Regions from separate parts of the Pseudoduganella lutea genome, predicted to be linked through region 1. Evidence: predicted binding sites of a transcription regulator. Region 1 holds the regulator's gene; the other holds the start of a gene.
The links. Region 1 encodes FliA, which starts transcription of late flagellar genes. Its sites were predicted from a motif close to CTAAAGTTTNNNNNNNNNNNGCCGNTA; they were not measured.
Positions count from the first base shown of each region.

Region 1 (8,291 bases):
CTGCAGGTGCAGAGCGCCGGCCTGCCGGGCAAGGTGACGGTCACGGTCGGCAATGTCGATACGCGAATGAACCTCGCGCACTGCCCTGCCCCCGAAGCGTTCCTGATGCCCGGCGGCAAAGCCTGGGGCAAGACGACGGTGGGCGTGCGCTGTGCGGCACCGGCGCAATGGACGGTGTATATTCAGGCGAACGTTTCGGTACTGGGCAATTACATCGCCGCGGCCACGCCGCTGTCGCAGGGTCAGCCGATCCTGGAAACGCAACTGGTCACCCAACAGGGCGACTTGACGACATTGCCGGCAAGCATCGCCACCGACAAGGCGCAGGTCATCGGCCGCAGCACGAATGTTTCCATTTCGGCAGGCACGCCGCTGCGGCTCGATACACTGCGCAGCCAGCCAGTGGTGCTGAACGGCCAGATGGTCAGGCTTGTCACGGCCGGTTCGGGGTTCCGTATCACGGCCGAGGGCAAGGCGATCGCCAACGCGGCGGAGGGGCAAGTGGTCCAGGTGCGCACCTCGGGTGGCCGGAGCGTGAGCGGGATTGCCCGCGCGGGTGGCCAGGTTGAGGTTGCATTCTAAAAAGATTCGACTTTGGCCGCTAAAGTTTGCAATGCGCCAGCCGTTAAGAACTCGTACACCGGAGTAAAAGCTCGGAGTCAAAGCTCCTACCAGACGAGGAAGATGCTGTGAAAATCAACGATTCAGTAAAAAACGCGGGTGTGCCGGCGGCGTCCACGCCAACCACGAGCAATGCCCGCAACGCCGAGAAAGCGGCGGAAACGGCGTCCACGCAAGCGAATTCGGATAGCGTCAAGCTGTCGGCGCAAGGGCAGGCCATGGCCACCAACAGCAACAGCGGCGTATTCGACACGAAAAAAGTGGAACGTATCAAGCTGGCCATCGCCGATGGCCAGTTCCAGGTCAATTCCGAGAAAGTCGCGGATGGCCTGCTGGATACGGTCAAGGACCTGCTGCACTCCCGGCAACGGTAGTCGACGGTCGTTAACATTCATCACAAGGCAAAGCCATGCATGACGGTGCCCCGATCCAGAAGCTGCGCGAAGAGCAGTGCCTGATCACTGAACTGCTCGACATCCTGAAGGACGAGCAGCAGTCGCTGGTGGCCGCCGACATCGACAGGCTGTCCGCGCTGACGCCGCGCAAATCCGAGGTGCTGACGCATATGGGTGTCCTGGCCAGGGAGCGCCACGACGCGCTGGGCCAGGCCGGATGCGAAGCGCGCGAAGCCGGCATGGAAACATGGCTCTGCGCCCACGGCACGCCGGACGACCGGGCGCTGTGGAATACATTGCTCGCGCAAACGCGCGAAGCCAAGGAATTGAACCGCCTGAACGGCATGCTGATCAACAAGCAGCTGTCGCACACCCAGGGCGCCCTGCAGGCGCTGCGCCCGCCCAGCCCCGCCGGCAATGTCTATGGTCCAAGCGGCCTGACCGCCACCAGCACCACCGTCTCGCGCGGCTTCCTCGCCGGCTGAGCAGCCAAAATCCGGAACATGCGTACCAACCGTGCCAACTGAAAGCAGTTGGCGCGCGAACACCGGTGTCTGACACCTTTTCTGGGTGAATCTTCCAGAAAAGGTGTCAGACACCGGTTCTCCACTGCCAACGATTCCTATTGCGGCGTGGGGCCGGTCGGGATTTCCATTTCCGGATCCGGCACCGCCGACAGGATCGTGACCGCCACGCGCCGGTTGCGGGCGCGGCCGACCGGGTCGTCGTTCGGCGCCACCGGGTGGTTCGAGGCATGGCCGACGGCAGTCAGCCGCTCGGGGGCGACGCCGGATTCGATGAACAGCCGGACCACAGTAGCGGCGCGCATCGACGACAACTCCCAGTTCGACGGATAGATGTTGCGCACCGGCTGGTCGTCGGTATGCCCTTCGACCTGCACCGCGTGCGGGTCGTTCTTCAGCAGCGACGCCACGGCGGTCAGCGCCTCGCGCGATTCGTTCGTGAGCTGCGCTTCGGCCGGGTCGAACAGCACGCTGGCATTGATTTCGACGGACACGCCGCGGCTGTTCTGCGTGACGCGTACCTTGCCCTCCTTTACCAGCGGGGCCATCGTCGATTGCAGGTCCTGCGCGAGCTTGGTCATCGAGGCGCGCTCCTGGCGCATCATTTCCTGGCGCTTCTTCAGGTTCGGATTCGGGATCGGCTGGTTCAGCACTTCGGTATTGGGTTTGACGTTGGCGCCCTGCCCGCCCAATGCATCGCCCAGCGCATCGGAAAAGATCCGGTACTTGCCGATGTTGACCGACGAGATCGCATACATCACCACGAAGAACGCAAACAGCAGCGTGATGAAATCGGAATACGAGATCAGCCAGCGTTCGTGGTTTTCCGGTTCCTCGTCGAACGGGCGGCGCGCGCGGCGGTACTGGAAGCTCATCGCGGTGTGTCCTAATAATCCTGCATCAGCGTGGCGATGCGCTCGTCCATGATGCGGGAGAAATCGCCGCTGGCGATGTCGTGGAAGACGGCGGCGGCGATTTCCTGCTGGTGCACCTGGGCGATGACGATGTTCTTGAGCTTGTTGGCGACCGGGTAGAAGAACAGGTTCGCCAGCCCCACGCCATAGATCGTGGAAACGAAGGCCACGGCGATGCCGGGCCCGAGCCGGGAGGGGTCGGTGAGGTTTTCCATCACGTGGATGAGGCCCAGCACGGCGCCCAGGATACCGATCGTGGGCGAGTAGCCGGCGGCCGATTCCCAGATGCGCACGGCCTGCCGCTCCGCCGTTTCAAACGCCGTGATCTCCGTGTCGAGCAGCTGGCGCAGCTTGTCGGGGTTGATGCCGTCGATCACCATGCGCAAGCCCTTGGCCAGGAAGACATTGCGCGCACCGGCCATGTGGCGTTCCAGCGCCAGCGGGCCTTCGCGGCGGATGGTCTGGTTCCAGGCCTGGATGTCGCGCGCGAGCAGGATGCGGCTGTCCTTCGGGGGGCGGAATACCCAACGCAGCATGAGGACGCCGCGCCGCAGCGTGGCGGGCCGGGTCTGCAGCAGCACGGCGCCGAACGTGCCGACGACCACGATCGCAAACGCGGCGGGCTGGACCAGCGACGACGGATTGCCGCCCTCCAGTGCCATGCCCACCACCAGGCCGGCCAGCGCCAGCAGCAGACCCGCTACGCTGGACCAGTCCATGCCTGCTCTCGCAACGTGGCGCGCAGCCGGGATACCGCCTGGGTATGCAGCTGCGACACGCGTGATTCGGAGACGCCCATGACGGCGCCGATTTCCTTCAGGTTCAGTTCTTCTTCGTAATACAGGCCCATCAGCAGCTTTTCACGCGGCGGCAAGGCATCGATCGCGTTGATGACGGCCTGGCGGAACCCGGTGTCCATCAGCGAGCGCAACGGATCGGCTTCGTCGTCCTGCGCATAGCGCTCGAGGAAGCTGTCGCTGCCGTCCTCGTTCTTGAAATCCTCGTAGTACAGCAGCTGGTGACCGCCGCCCTCGCCCAGCATTTCCTGGTAAGCCTCGAGCGAGAGCTTGAGCGATTGGGCCACTTCGGATTCGGCGGGCGGACGGCCCAGCTTTTGCTGCAGCACGGCCATGGCGTTTTCGATCTTGCGCATGTCCTGCCGCAGCGTGCGGGGCATCCAGTCGCTGCTGCGCAATTCGTCGAGCATGGCCCCGCGGATGCGCATCACCGCATAGGTTTCAAACTGGGCACCGTGCGTTTCTTCGTAGCGGTTGATCGCGTCGAGCAGGCCGATCATGCCCGCCTGTACCAGGTCATCCACTTCCACGCTGGGCGGCAATTTTGCCTTCATGTGGTGGGCAAGGCGCTTCACGAGGGGCATGTGCTCCGTCAGCAGCGAATCCTTGTTCACCTTCCCTTTGACCGTGTACATATATTTCTATTCTTGTTCAGTGCTGCATAGGGTGGCCGCTCCCCGCAAAATGCGACGGCGCGGCCAGCGCGAACCGCCCCGCCAGTTGACGAAACGCGACCGAGGCACCCGCCAGCGGAAACGCGTCCACCACGGCGCGACCCAGGCGCGCCGCGCGGTGCAGGTATTCATCGGCCGGCACCGAGCCCATCGACACGAGATTCACGGCTAGGTAACGGCTTGCCGCCTGTGCCATATTATCGTAAACGACCCGCGCCTCCCGTTCGGACGCACCGGTGACGACGATGCCGAACGGGCGCCGGCCCAGCTCGTGGTTAAGGCGCTTGATCATCATGTAGGCATTCGTGATCGACGTGGCGCTGTTCGATACCTGCACCACGATTTCCGAGCTGGCCATGACCGGCACCGGGAATGCCTCGCCGTCGAACTCGCCATCGACGAGGACGATGCCGGCCTGCGCGGCCAGCACGTCGAACGCCTTGGCCAGGCGGCGTGCTTCCGGGGGGCCGTTGCGGGGTTCGCCGCGCGTCATCGACACCACGTTGAAGCCCTGCGGCACTTCATGGATGACTTCGTTCAGCGCGCATTCCTGGCGCGCCACGTTCAACAGGCTGGCCCCGTTGTCGATGCCCAGGCGCGAGGCCACGCCATGCGCGCTGGCGCACGCATCGACCAGCACCACGTCGTTGCCGGCACGCGCCAGCGAGGCCCCCAGGTTGACGAGCATGGCGCCCTTGTCGTCCTGCGGCGTGGCGGACAGGAACGTGACGATGCGGGGCCGCGGCGGCCCCGCCAGCATCCGCCGCAGTCCTTCCGCCTGATCGAAATTGAAGTTAGCCAAGGTGTACCTCGCGCAGTCCATCGTTGCCGGCGGCCGCCATCAGCATCGGCAGCTCGCCATCGGTATATTCGGACACATCCTTCTTCAGCCGGAATGCCCGCTCCACGAGCTCGGCCGGCTGGGCCAGGTGCAGGTCTTCCGGCACGCGCTGGCCATTCGACACATAGAACAGTTGCAGCTTCTGGCGGATGACGACGTCGAGCACATTGCCCAGCGACGCCGCCTCGTCCAGCTTCGTGATGATGCCGCCGGCCAGGCCGCTGCCCTGGTAGGCGCGCACGACTTCGGTCAGCGTTTCCTGCGTGGACGTGGCGTTCAGGCACAGCAGCCGTTTGACGTCGACATCGGTGCCCTGCAGCATTGCCACCTGCTCGGTGACCATCTGGTCGCGCTGGCTGACGCCGACCGTGTCGATCAGCACCGTGTGCTTGTTGCGCAGCTCTTTCAGTGCGATCCGCAAGTCGGCCTCATCCTTGACGGAATGTACCATCACGCCAAGGATCTTGCCGTAAATGCGCAGTTGTTCGTGCGCGCCGATACGATAGGCATCGGTGGTGATGAGCGCCAGCTTTTCCGGGCCATGGCGCATCACGCAGCGGGCCGCCAGCTTGGCCGTGCTGGTGGTCTTGCCGACGCCGGTGGGGCCCACCAGTGCGAACACCCCGCCGCGCTCGATCAGCGCATCCTCATTGGCCATCGCTCCCACATTACGCGCCAGCACGGTGCGGATCCAGCGCGACGCTTCGTCGGCACCGCGGCCGGCCGGCAGCTTGTCGAGCAGGCGGCGCGCCAGCGTCGTGGAAAAGCCCGCCGCCAGCAATTCGCGCAGCACGGCCGCCTTGTGCGGCTCGCGCTGCTGCGTATTGCCCCACGACAGTTCGGCCAGCTGGGTTTCCATCATGCCGCGCATGGCGCGCAGCTCGCTCATCATGCCGTGCATCTCGGCGGCCGCGTTGGCCTTGGCGGAATTCACCGCCTCGGCCACCAGCGCCGTGATACCGGCCATGTCCACCGCGGGCTGCGCCGATGGCATCGGCTGCATCGCTTGCGGCGCGGACTGCATCGCCTGCGCGAACGGCGCGCGCGGCACCGGTGCCGCGGCCATCGCCGGGCGGGCGGCCATCATCGGCTCGGGCGCGGCCGGGCGCGCCGGCGGTGCCATGGGGCGCTGCATCGGCGGCGCCTGCGGGCGTGCCATATGCGCCGCATGGCCGTCGTCCAGGTCCAGGTGGGGCGCGCCGGGCGGCGCATCGTCGACGGGACTGGCCAGCGAAGCGGCATCGTCATTGGCCAATGCCAGGATCTCCACCACGCCATCCATCGGGCGATTCGACAGGATCACCGCATCCGGCCCCAGCGCCTCGCGCACCTTCCGCAGCGCCTCACGCGACGTGGGCGCGGTAAATTTCTTGACGTTCATTGCTGCTCCTGTTCGCCATGCACAGAGATTTTCTCGATGGTGAAATTATTGACGATGCCGCAGAGTAAGCATCATTTGAACAGGCGGGGAAAAGGGGGGTATTTCAAGAATCGCGCTAAGGCCGGGCCCGTGTCCACCATGGGGTCAACCCCATTTGTGGACACGAACTCGGCCTTGGCTGAGCGTGCTCAGGCTGAGCTCGTGTCCGATTTCGGGGTTGACCCCATGGTGGACACGGGCTGGACAGTAGTCACGATGTCAGGTATTGCCGACCAGAGCGGTTACGCGGATCGTCTTCGATTCCGGAATTTCCGCATGCGACAGCACTTTCAGCTGCGGCAGCGCGCGGCGCAGGAAGCGCGACAGCAGCGGCCGCAGCGGGCCCGGCACCAGCAGCACCGGGTTGACGCCCAATGCCTCCTGCTGGGCCGACGCTTGCGCCGCTTGCTGGGCGATCGTGTCGGCCAGGCCCGGCTCGATGCCCGCGCCATCGGCGCCGCCCTGCGCCAGCGCCTGCATCAGCAGCCGTTCGAGGCGGTTATCGAGCGTCATCACGGACAGTTCGCCATTGCCCGGGAACAGTTGCTGGACGATCGCCCGGCCCAGCGCGATGCGCACCAGCGATGTCAGCTCGTTCGGATCCTGCGTGTGCACGGTATGTTCGGCCAGCGCCTCGATGATGGTGCGCATGTCGCGGATGTGCACGCCCTCGGCCAGCAGGTTCTGCAGCACTTTCTGCAGCGCCGACAGCGAAATCGTCTTCGGCACCAGGTCTTCGGTGAGCTTGGGCGCTTCCTTGCCCAGGTGGTCGAGCAGCGCCTGCACCTCGCCGCGACCCAGCAGTTCCGCCGCATGCGACGTGATCAGGTGGTTCAGGTGCGTCGCGACGACGGTGCCGGCATCGACCACCGTGTAGCCCATGCCCTGCGCCTGGTCGCGCAGGCTGGCGTCGATCCACACCGCCGGCAGGCCGAACGCGGGATCGGTGGTGGCCAGGCCAGGCAGCGTGCCGCTCGCCATGCCCGGATTGATCGCCAGGTACTGGCCATTGAACGCTTCGCCCGTGCCCACTTCCACGCCCTTGAGCGTGATGCGGTAGGCGGAAGGCTTCAATTCGAGGTTGTCGCGGATGTGCACCGGCGGCGCCAGGAAACCCACTTCCTGGGCGAACTTCTTGCGGATGCCCTTGATGCGCTTGAGCAGCTCGCCGCTCTGCGCCTTGTCCACCAGCGGGATCAGGCGGTAGCCCACTTCCAGGCCCAGCGTGTCGACGGCCAGCACGTCGCTCCACGTGGCCTCCTCGTTCTCGGCTGCCGCGCCGCCCTGCCCGCCCGCGGCCGGGCCGCCCGCCCCCGCACCCGCGCCGCCAGCGCCGGCACCGCCACCCGGGCTGGCTGGCCGGGGCGCGGTACCGCTTTCTCCCGCGGCCTCGTCACGCTTGGCCAGCAGGTAGCCGCCGCCGGCCAGCGCGCCACCCAGCAGCAGGAACACGAGGTTCGGCATGCCGGGAATCAGGCCCAGGCCGCCGATGATCGCGGCGGTGATGTACATGACCTGCGGCTTGGCGAACAGCTGGCCGACCAGCTGCGAGCCGATATCCTTTTCCGATGCCACGCGCGACACGACGGCACCCGCCGCCAGCGAGATGATCAGCGACGGAATCTGCGCCACCAGGCCGTCACCGATGGCCAGCAGCGTGTAGGTGCGCACGGCGTCGCCGAAGGCCATGTCGTGCATAATCAGGCCGACCAGCAGGCCGCCGACGATGTTGATGACCGTGACCAGGATGCCGGCCACCGCATCGCCGCGCACGTATTTCGACGCACCGTCCATCGCGCCATAGAATTCCGCTTCCATCGACACTTCGGCGCGCCGCTGCTTGGCATCGGCCTCGCCGATCAGGCCGGCGTTCAGGTCGGCGTCGATCGCCATCTGCTTGCCCGGCAGTGCATCCAGTGCGAAGCGCGCGCCCACCTCGGCGATCCGGCCCGCGCCTTTCGTGACCACGACGAAGTTGATGATGGTAAGGATGATGAACACCACGATACCCACCGTGTAGTTACCGCCGATCAGGAAGTGGCCGAACGCCTCGACCACCTTGCCGGCCGCATCCGGCCCCGTGTGCCCTTCGGTCAGCACGATAC
Region 1 is NZ_CP035913.1:4,476,409-4,484,699, reverse strand. It holds gene flgA (flagellar basal body P-ring formation chaperone FlgA) at 1-582, shown strand, start outside; gene flgM (flagellar biosynthesis anti-sigma factor FlgM) at 690-995, shown strand; gene EWM63_RS19010 (flagella synthesis protein FlgN) at 1,031-1,501, shown strand; gene motD (flagellar motor protein MotD) at 1,639-2,415, opposite strand; gene EWM63_RS19000 (flagellar motor protein) at 2,427-3,173, opposite strand; gene EWM63_RS18995 (RNA polymerase sigma factor FliA) at 3,155-3,886, opposite strand; gene EWM63_RS18990 (MinD/ParA family ATP-binding protein) at 3,903-4,727, opposite strand; gene flhF (flagellar biosynthesis GTPase FlhF) at 4,720-6,147, opposite strand; gene flhA (flagellar biosynthesis protein FlhA) at 6,406-8,291, opposite strand, start outside.

Region 2 (8,291 bases), 850 kb from region 1:
GCCGGCCTGCTGCACAACGTGGGCCGGCTGGCGCTGCTGGCGGCCGCACCGCGCGAATACGGCGTGAATTTCATGGCGCGTGACGACGACGACCTGTGCGCCGTCGAACAGCGCACGCTGCAGATCACGCACACCGAAGCGGGTGCGTGGCTGATCGAGCGGTGGAACCTGGATTCGTTCCTGGCCGACAGCGTGCTGTATCACCACGAACCGGTCGCGCGGCTGGCACCGGCGCATCCGCTGATCCGTATCGTGCGGCTGGCGCACCTGCTCGTCCACCAGCCCGACGCGGCCGATGCAATCGCCGCCATGGCCGGTTACTGCGGCATCGCCGCGCGCGACCTGGAAGCGATCCTGGGCGGGGCGGCGCGCCAGGTGCAGAAGGCGGCCGACTACCTGGGCATCGACCTGGCCGGTGCGGACGACGTGGCCGCGCTGCCGGCGGCGATGCCGGCCACGCCCCCCGCGTCGCTGGACCCGGTGCAGGCGCGCCTGCAGGAAGAAATGCGCAACATGATGCTGGCCGCCGAGATGGGCCAGGCGTTCTCGCGGCAGCAGGGGCAGGCGGCATTGCTGGAATCGGTCACGCGCTCGGCGCGCATCCTGTTCGACCTGGGCACGACCGTCGTGCTGCTGCAGGATCCCGCAGGCGAGGCACTGGTGGGCGTGGCAGCGGGCGAGCAGCAGGGGCGCCTCGCGGGCTTTTCCATTCCGCTGGGGCGGGGCGGCGCGATCGCCGGCGCCGCCGCGGCCCGCCAGGTGGCATTGCTGGCGCGTGGCGCGCCCGCGCTGGGCATCGCCGAAGAGCAGCTGTTCCGCATCCTCGGCAGCGAAGCGATGGTTTGCGTGCCGCTGGTGACCGGCCAGCGCTGCGCCGGCGTGCTGCTGGGGGGCGTGGCCGCGTGGCAGTTGCCATTCGTGCAGAAACGCGAGCGCTTCCTGTTGGCGTTCGGTGGCCAGGCCGCGACGGCGCTGGAGGCGGCCGGCATGGAACAGGGCGAGGCGCAACGCCAGGTCGCGCACGTCACGCAGCAATACCACGAGGCGTCGCGGCGGGTCGTGCACGAAGTGAACAACCCGCTGTCGATCATCAAGAATTACCTGTCCGTGCTCGATGACAAGCTGGCGCGCCGCGAACCCGTGGTGGCCGAGCTGTCGGTGCTCAACGAGGAGATCGACCGGGTGGGGCAATTGGTCAGCGGCCTGACGGAAGTGCAGCCCGCCACCGGCAACGGCGTGACGAGCATCGCGCGCGTGGTGGATGACGTGCTGCGGGTTTTCCGCGCCACCGGCTTCATTCCCGCCGCGGTGCAGGTCCTGGTGCGCATGCGCGACGATCCGGACGAGATCGATGGCGATGCGGATGCCCTCAGGCAGATCCTCATCAACCTCGTCAAGAATGCCGTCGAGGCCATGCCGGGCGGCGGGCGGATCGAGATCGTCAACCGCGGCCACGTGGTGCGCGAGCGCACGCTGTACGTGGAGCTTGTGGTGGCCGACACCGGACCGGGCCTCGCGCCCGAAGTGCTGGCCAACCTGTTCGCGGAGGTGAAGAGTGCCAAGCAGGGCCCGAACCATGGGCTGGGCCTGTCGATCGTGCATGGCCTCGTGCAGAAACTGGACGGCCTGATCGCCTGCCGCAGCAGCAGGGATGGCACCAGCTTTGAAATCCTGCTGCCGGCGCGCGGCAGCAACACCCGGCCGGCGGCACTGCCCGCAGGCTCAATGAACGCCAATACGGACGCAACGCAAGGATGAACCTGAACGACGACCTGGGCCCGGCCGACGCCCCCGCCTGCCTGCCGCGCCTGCTGCTCGTCGACGACGAGCCGCGCCTGCTGTCCTCCCTCCATGACCTGCTGCGCGATCGCGGCTATCGCCTGCTGACCGCCACCAGCGGCCGCGAGGCGCTGGCACACCTGGACGCCATGCGCTTCGACCTGGTGCTGCTGGACCTGCGGCTGCCCGATATCGGCGGCCACGACATCATGGACATGATCAAGGCCCGCGGCTACGACTGCGACGTGATCGTGATGAGCGGCGAAGTGGGCATCGATGCCGCGATCGGCGCGCTCAAGCGCGGTGCCTATGACTACCTGCGCAAGCCGTACAGCCGCGAGGAACTGCTGAAGACGGTGGACAATGCGCTGCAGAAGCGCCGGCTCGCCGTCGACAACCAGCGCATTGCAGGCAAGCTGGCCACTTCCGAGAAGATGTACCGCTACCTGGTGGACAGTTCGCCGGACATCATCTACACGCTCGACCACCAGGGCCGCTTCACGTTCGTCAACGACCGCGCCTTCCAGCTGCTGGGCTTTACCCGCGAGGAACTGATCGGCCGGCATTACTCGTTCGTGGTGCATGATGAAGACCTCGACCGCGCCCGCTACGTGTTCAACGAGCGCCGCGTGGACGAGCGCGCGTCGCGCAACGTGGAGTTGCGCCTGAAGTGCAATACGGCGCACGGCGCCGCCAACGGCGAGCGCACGTTCAACAACACCCTGATGACGATCTCGCTGAATGCGATCGGCATGCATGTACCCGATGGCGGCGCCGGCATCCGCCACGGGCGCGAGTTCTTCGGCACCTATGGCGTGGCGCGCGACATCACGGACCGCAAGCGCGCCGAGGAAATGATCTCGTACCAGGCCTACCACGACATCCTTACCGACCTGCCGAACCGCATGCTGTTCAAGGACCGCCTCGGCCTGGCCGTGATCCAGGCCAGGCGCAAGCTGACGGAACTGGCCGTGATGTTCATCGACCTGGACCGCTTCAAGCTGGTCAACGACACGCTGGGCCACGTGAAGGGCGACGAGCTGCTGCAGCAGGCCGCGAAGCGGCTGAAAGGCTGCCTGCGCCGCGGCGACACGCTGGCGCGCCAGGGCGGCGACGAATTCACGATCGTGCTGCCCGAGCTGCGCGACCGCACCGACGCCAAGGCGGTCGCGGAAAAATTCCTCGATGCGCTGCAAAAGCCGTTCGACCTCGATGGCCACGTGGTGCATATCTCGGCGTCCATCGGCATCGCGATCTATCCGAACGATGGCGAAACGATCGACGAGCTGCTGCGCCATGCCGATATCGCGATGTACCAGGTGAAGGCGCTGGGCAAGAACGGCCACAGTTTCTATGACCCGTCGATGCTGGACATGTCGCGCCAGAAGATCGCGCTGGAGCGGGCGCTGCGCCGTGCGCTCGAGAACGGCGAGCTGGAGATGTATTACCAGCCGCAGGTGGACGTGACCACCGGCCGCATCGTCGGCGCCGAAGGGCTGATGCGGTGGAACCACCCCGAGCGCGGCCTGCTGTCGGCCGGCGAGTTCCTGCCGTTCGCGGAAGAAAACGGCCTGATGCTGCCGCTGTCGGACTGGATGCTGGACGCGCTGTGCCGCGACCTGCTGGCATGGAACATGGCCGGCGGCGACGCGCTGCGGCTGTCGCTGAACCTGTCGCCGCAATACCTGGACCGCGGCGACTTCTTTGAAAAGATGCGCGGCGCGCTGACGCGCTATGGCATCTCGCCGGCGCAGATCGAAGTGGAAATCACCGAGAACATCTGCATCCGCAATCCGCAGTACGCGATCGAGCAGCTCAACAAGCTGTGCCAGCTGGGCGTGTCGGTGGCGATCGACGATTTCGGCACCGGCTACTCGTCGCTCGCCTACCTGCACCGGTTCCCGATCCACACGATCAAGATCGACCAGAGCTTCGTCAAGGAGATCCACGACGAGGCAGGGCATTACCCGGTGATCCTGGCGATCATTTCGATCGCGCGCGGCCTCGGCCTGCACCTGGTGGCCGAAGGCGTGGAAACCGACGTGCAGGCGCGCTACCTGCAGGCCAACGGCTGCGCCACGATGCAGGGCTACCTGTATTACCGGCCGGTGTCGCTGGATTCGTTCCTCGACGTGCTCGCGGCGCAGCAGCGCCTGGCGTACGACGACGCACTGCCACTCGCCTTCCGGGCCTGACCGCGGATGGCCGACCGGGAACCGCATGCCGACGTGGCGCGCATCCGCGCGCTGGCCGAGAACGGTGCGACGCATGCGCAGCACGCGCTGGGCTTCCGGTACTTCAACGGCGATGGCGTGCCGCAAAGCTTCGAGATGGCGCTGGCCTGGTACCGGCAAGCCGCCAACGGCGGGCTCGCGCAAGCCCAATACAACCTGGGCGTGATGTACCAGAAAGGCCAGGGCATCGGGACCGACCTGGCGGAAGCCGCGCACTGGTACCGGCTCGCGGCAGAACAGGGCTACCCGCCCGCGCAATACAACCTGGGGTGGCTGTATGCCAAGGGCCACGGCGTGGCCATGAATGCCGACGAGGCGCGCCACTGGTTCGGCAAGGCGGCCGAGCAGGGCGATGCCGGCGCGCAGAACAACCTGGGCATGATGTACGACACGGGCAAGGGCGTGCCGCAGGATCATGCCCAGGCGATCGCCTGGTACCGCAAGGCCGCCGGCCAGGGCCATGCCCGCGCGCAGTTCAACCTGGGCCAGCGCTACGAGAGCGGGCAGGGCGTGGCGCGCGACGTGCGGGAAGCGGTCGCCTGGTACCGCAAGGCGGCCGAACAGGGCCACGCGCCGGCACAGTTCAACCTCGCGCTGCGCCATGAGAAAGGCGACGGCGTTCCACAGGACAGCGGCGCGGCTGTGCGCTGGTACCGCGCGGCGGCGGAGCAGGACCATGTCAGTGCACAGTTCAACCTGGCCCTCCTCCACGACAGCGGCCTGGGTGTGCCGCGCGACGAACGGCAGGCATTGGACTGGTACCGGCGTGCCGCGGCGCTGGGCCATGCCGCCGCGCAGGACAACCTGGGCCAGCGCTACGAGGCCGGGCAGGGCGTGTCGCGCGACCTGGCCGAGGCTGCGCACTGGTACCGCAAGGCGGCGGAGCAGGGATTCCCGGCGGCGCAGTACCACCTCGGCCAGCTCTACGACAATGGCGGCGGCATGCCGCGCGACGCCGGCGCGGCGATCGACTGGTACCGCAAGGCCGCCCACCAGGGCCACGTGCGTGCCCAGTTCGACCTTGGCCTGCGCCATGAGACGGGACAGGATGTGCCGCGGGACCTGGCCGAGGCGATGCACTGGTACAGCCGCGCGGCCGAACAGGAATACGCGGCCGCCCAGTACCACCTGGCCCTGCTGCACGACCGCGACGACGGCCCCGCGCCGGACGTGCTGCGGGCCGGCGACTGGTATGGCAAGGCCGCCGAGCAGGGCCACGTGCAGGCCCAGTTCGCACTGGCGCTGCGCCACGACAATGGCCAGGGCGTGCCGCGCGACTTCACGCTTGCTTTCGGCTGGTATCGCCAGGCCGCCTTGCAGGGCCATGCGCGCGCCCAGTTGAACGTGGGCCTGATGTACTTTTCCGGCCAGGGCACCGGCGCCGACATGGCCCAGGCGCTGCAATGGTTCGAGCTCGCCGAACGCAATGGCGAACCCGGCGCCGCACGCTATGCCCGCGAAGCCACCTTGCGTCTGCACGCGTCAAACTCCCCGGCTACCGAGCTCGTATCTTTGGCGCCAGGTTCGGGGACAGAAACTTGGCCATGAACTGCCTGTGTGCATGCCAGGCACCGTGACACGAGCCCGGCAATAAATGTGATGCTCCGTGACAATTGGTGATGAAGTTTTCCATTTCCATGCCGTAATTGATGAGTAGAGGAAATTTCCCTTTCTCATGAATAAAGAATGCCGGCATGGCAATGATCTTGAACACCAACGTGGATTCGCTGTTCGTCCAGCGGGCGCTCGCGCGCTCGACGGCCGACATGAACACGGCGCTGCAGCGCCTGTCCAGCGGGCTGCGGATCAATTCGGCAAAGGACGATTCGGCCGGCCTGGCCATCGCCGACCGCATGTCGGCATCACTGCGCGGGCTCAGCCAGGCAGGCCGCAACCTCAACGACGGTATCTCGGTGGCACAGACCGCCGAGGGGGCGGTTGGCGAGCTCGGCAACAATTACCAGCGCATCCGCGAACTGGCCGTGCAGGCGGCTAACGACACCAACAACGCCAGCGACCGCCAGGCGATCCAGATCGAGGTCAACGCGCTGATCCTGGAAAACCGGCGCATCGTGGCCGACACGCGTTTCAATGGCATCGCACTGCTGGATGGCTCGTTTTCCGGGGCGGTGCAGGCCAGCGACCGCGCGGGCGACACGATCGACTTCGCGATCGGGGCCATGGCCACCCGCGAGGATGCCGACATCGACATGAGCAGCCATGCCGGCGCCACCGAAGCCCTGAAGTTCCTCGATAAAAAACTCGAATTCCTCAACACGCAGCGCGCCAGCCTGGGCGCCATGCAGAACCGCTTCACCTACGCGTACGGCAACGCGATGATGGCGTCCGAAAACCTGGCCGCCGCCCGCTCGCGCATCATGGATACCGATTACGCCGCCGAGGCCTCGAAGCTGACGCGCGCCCAGATCCTGCAGCAGGCCGGCTTCGCGATGCTGGCCCAGGCGAACTCGATGCCGAAGATGATCCTGCAGCTGCTGCGCTGAAGAGGAAAGCGTGAAACGGGCCAGGCCTAGGGCTTGCCGAACTGCCGGTCCAGCCAGTCATACGCATAATCCTGCGCTTCCTTTGGAAATTCGTGGCCACCCGGCCGCACGATCGCCTCGAACCGGTCTGCGGCGCCATGGGCCTGCCATACCTTCGCCATCTTCGCGTAGGCCGCCCGCACCGAGGCGACGGGGAACAGCTTGTCCGTTTCACCCGCGAAGAACAGCGTGGGCTTCGGCGCGGCCAGGCTGGCCACGTCCGGATGATCGAGGTAGCGCAGTAAGCCGGGGTGCATCATCTGGAACGACGACGAGCCGCGCAGCTGGTTGCTGCCCGGGACCATCAGCCCTTCCGTCGTGGCCATCCAGTTCGATGCGATGACGGCCGTGACCGAATCGGACAGCGCACCCACCTGCCAGGCGCGGAAGGCGCCCATCGAGAAGCCCAGCGCCGCCACCCGTTTCGTGTCCACTTCCGGCAGCGATGCAAGGAACTGCGCCGCGCGCGCATCCTCGAGCGCCATATTGCCGGCCATCGAGCTGCCCAGGTTGAAGAAGTTCGAGGCCAGCGCCTGCTGCTGTTCACCCGTCAGCGGGCCACGGTCGCCCCAGCCCACGGCATCCGCGCACAGCACGACATAGCCGCGCGCGGCCAGCGCATCGCCGGGCCAGCGGCCGGAAAAATGCTTGTCGGCCCAGGCCTTCGCCGAAGCGTGCTTCGCCGCGTCGGCCGCATTGTCCATACCAAAAGGCTCGATCATCTTTTCCTTGCCGATGTCGAATTTGCCGCCATGGTCGTGCAGCATCAGCGTGGCCGGATGCTTGCCGGGAGACTTGGGCACCAGCAGCAGCGCGCGCACGCGGCTCATGCCGGTCAGGTTGAACACCACCTGCCGCGCCACATAGCTGCCGCGGTCTTCCTCGGCGATCACCTCCGCCTTGAACGGCGTGTTGTCGGGCTGCTGCAGCGTGGCTTCCCACACCTTGGCGCGGCCCTTCTCACGCCACGCCTTCAAGTCTTTTACTTCCGGCGACCAGGCCATCGGATAGGTCATCTTCGCCTTCAGCGCGGGCGCGAAGATCGGCATGTTGTGTTCAGTGCCAGGGGCTTCGTAATCCTGCGAGTGGGCGGTCAGCGGGAACAGCAGGGCGGCAGCCAGGGCGGCAAAGGGGGCGAAAGGGGCGGTGCGGCGGCGATTGGTCATGCGGTCTCCATGTTGTGCCCCGATTTTGCCATGTATCGGGTGATGGATTCCTTCGCGATGGTGCAAGACGCTGATTGAATGGCGCGGCATGGAGGCCGGATATCCATCCGTACCGTTTCTGGCGCCGATGCAAAAAGACCCTGCAGACCATGAGCCTGCAGGGCCAAAACCGGCACTATTCCGCCGGCGTCCTTGGAAACAAGGTCAGAACTTGTAGTTCACACCGAACAGCACGGTGCGGCCATATTTGGCATATTCCAGCTGGCGATCCTTGCGGTTCGCATAGGTCTCATACGCGGCATTGTTCAGGTTGTTCACCTGCAGCAGCACGCCCAGGCCCTTGTAGCGGCCGTCATCGAACGTGTAGCCCACCTGCGCATCGACCGTTGGCGCATCGTGCACGAAGCGCAGCTGGCGGTCGCCGGCGAAGTTGCCGATCTCGCCCACGTAGTCGGAGCGGCGGCGGCCGCTGACACGCGTCGAGAAGCCCGCCTTTTCATAGTAGAGCGTGATGTTCGAGACATTGCGGGACAGGCCCGGCAGCTGGATCTTGCCGATCGCGGAATTGA
Region 2 is NZ_CP035913.1:3,627,945-3,636,235, forward strand. It holds gene EWM63_RS15355 (HDOD domain-containing protein) at 1-1,758, shown strand, start outside; gene EWM63_RS15360 (EAL domain-containing response regulator) at 1,755-3,974, shown strand; gene EWM63_RS15365 (tetratricopeptide repeat protein) at 3,981-5,561, shown strand; gene EWM63_RS15370 (flagellin N-terminal helical domain-containing protein) at 5,708-6,517, shown strand; gene EWM63_RS15375 (dienelactone hydrolase family protein) at 6,544-7,722, opposite strand; gene EWM63_RS15380 (TonB-dependent receptor) at 7,927-8,291, opposite strand, start outside.
Region 2: the regulator FliA is predicted to act here: its motif matches at 5,633-5,659, upstream of EWM63_RS15370 (flagellin N-terminal helical domain-containing protein).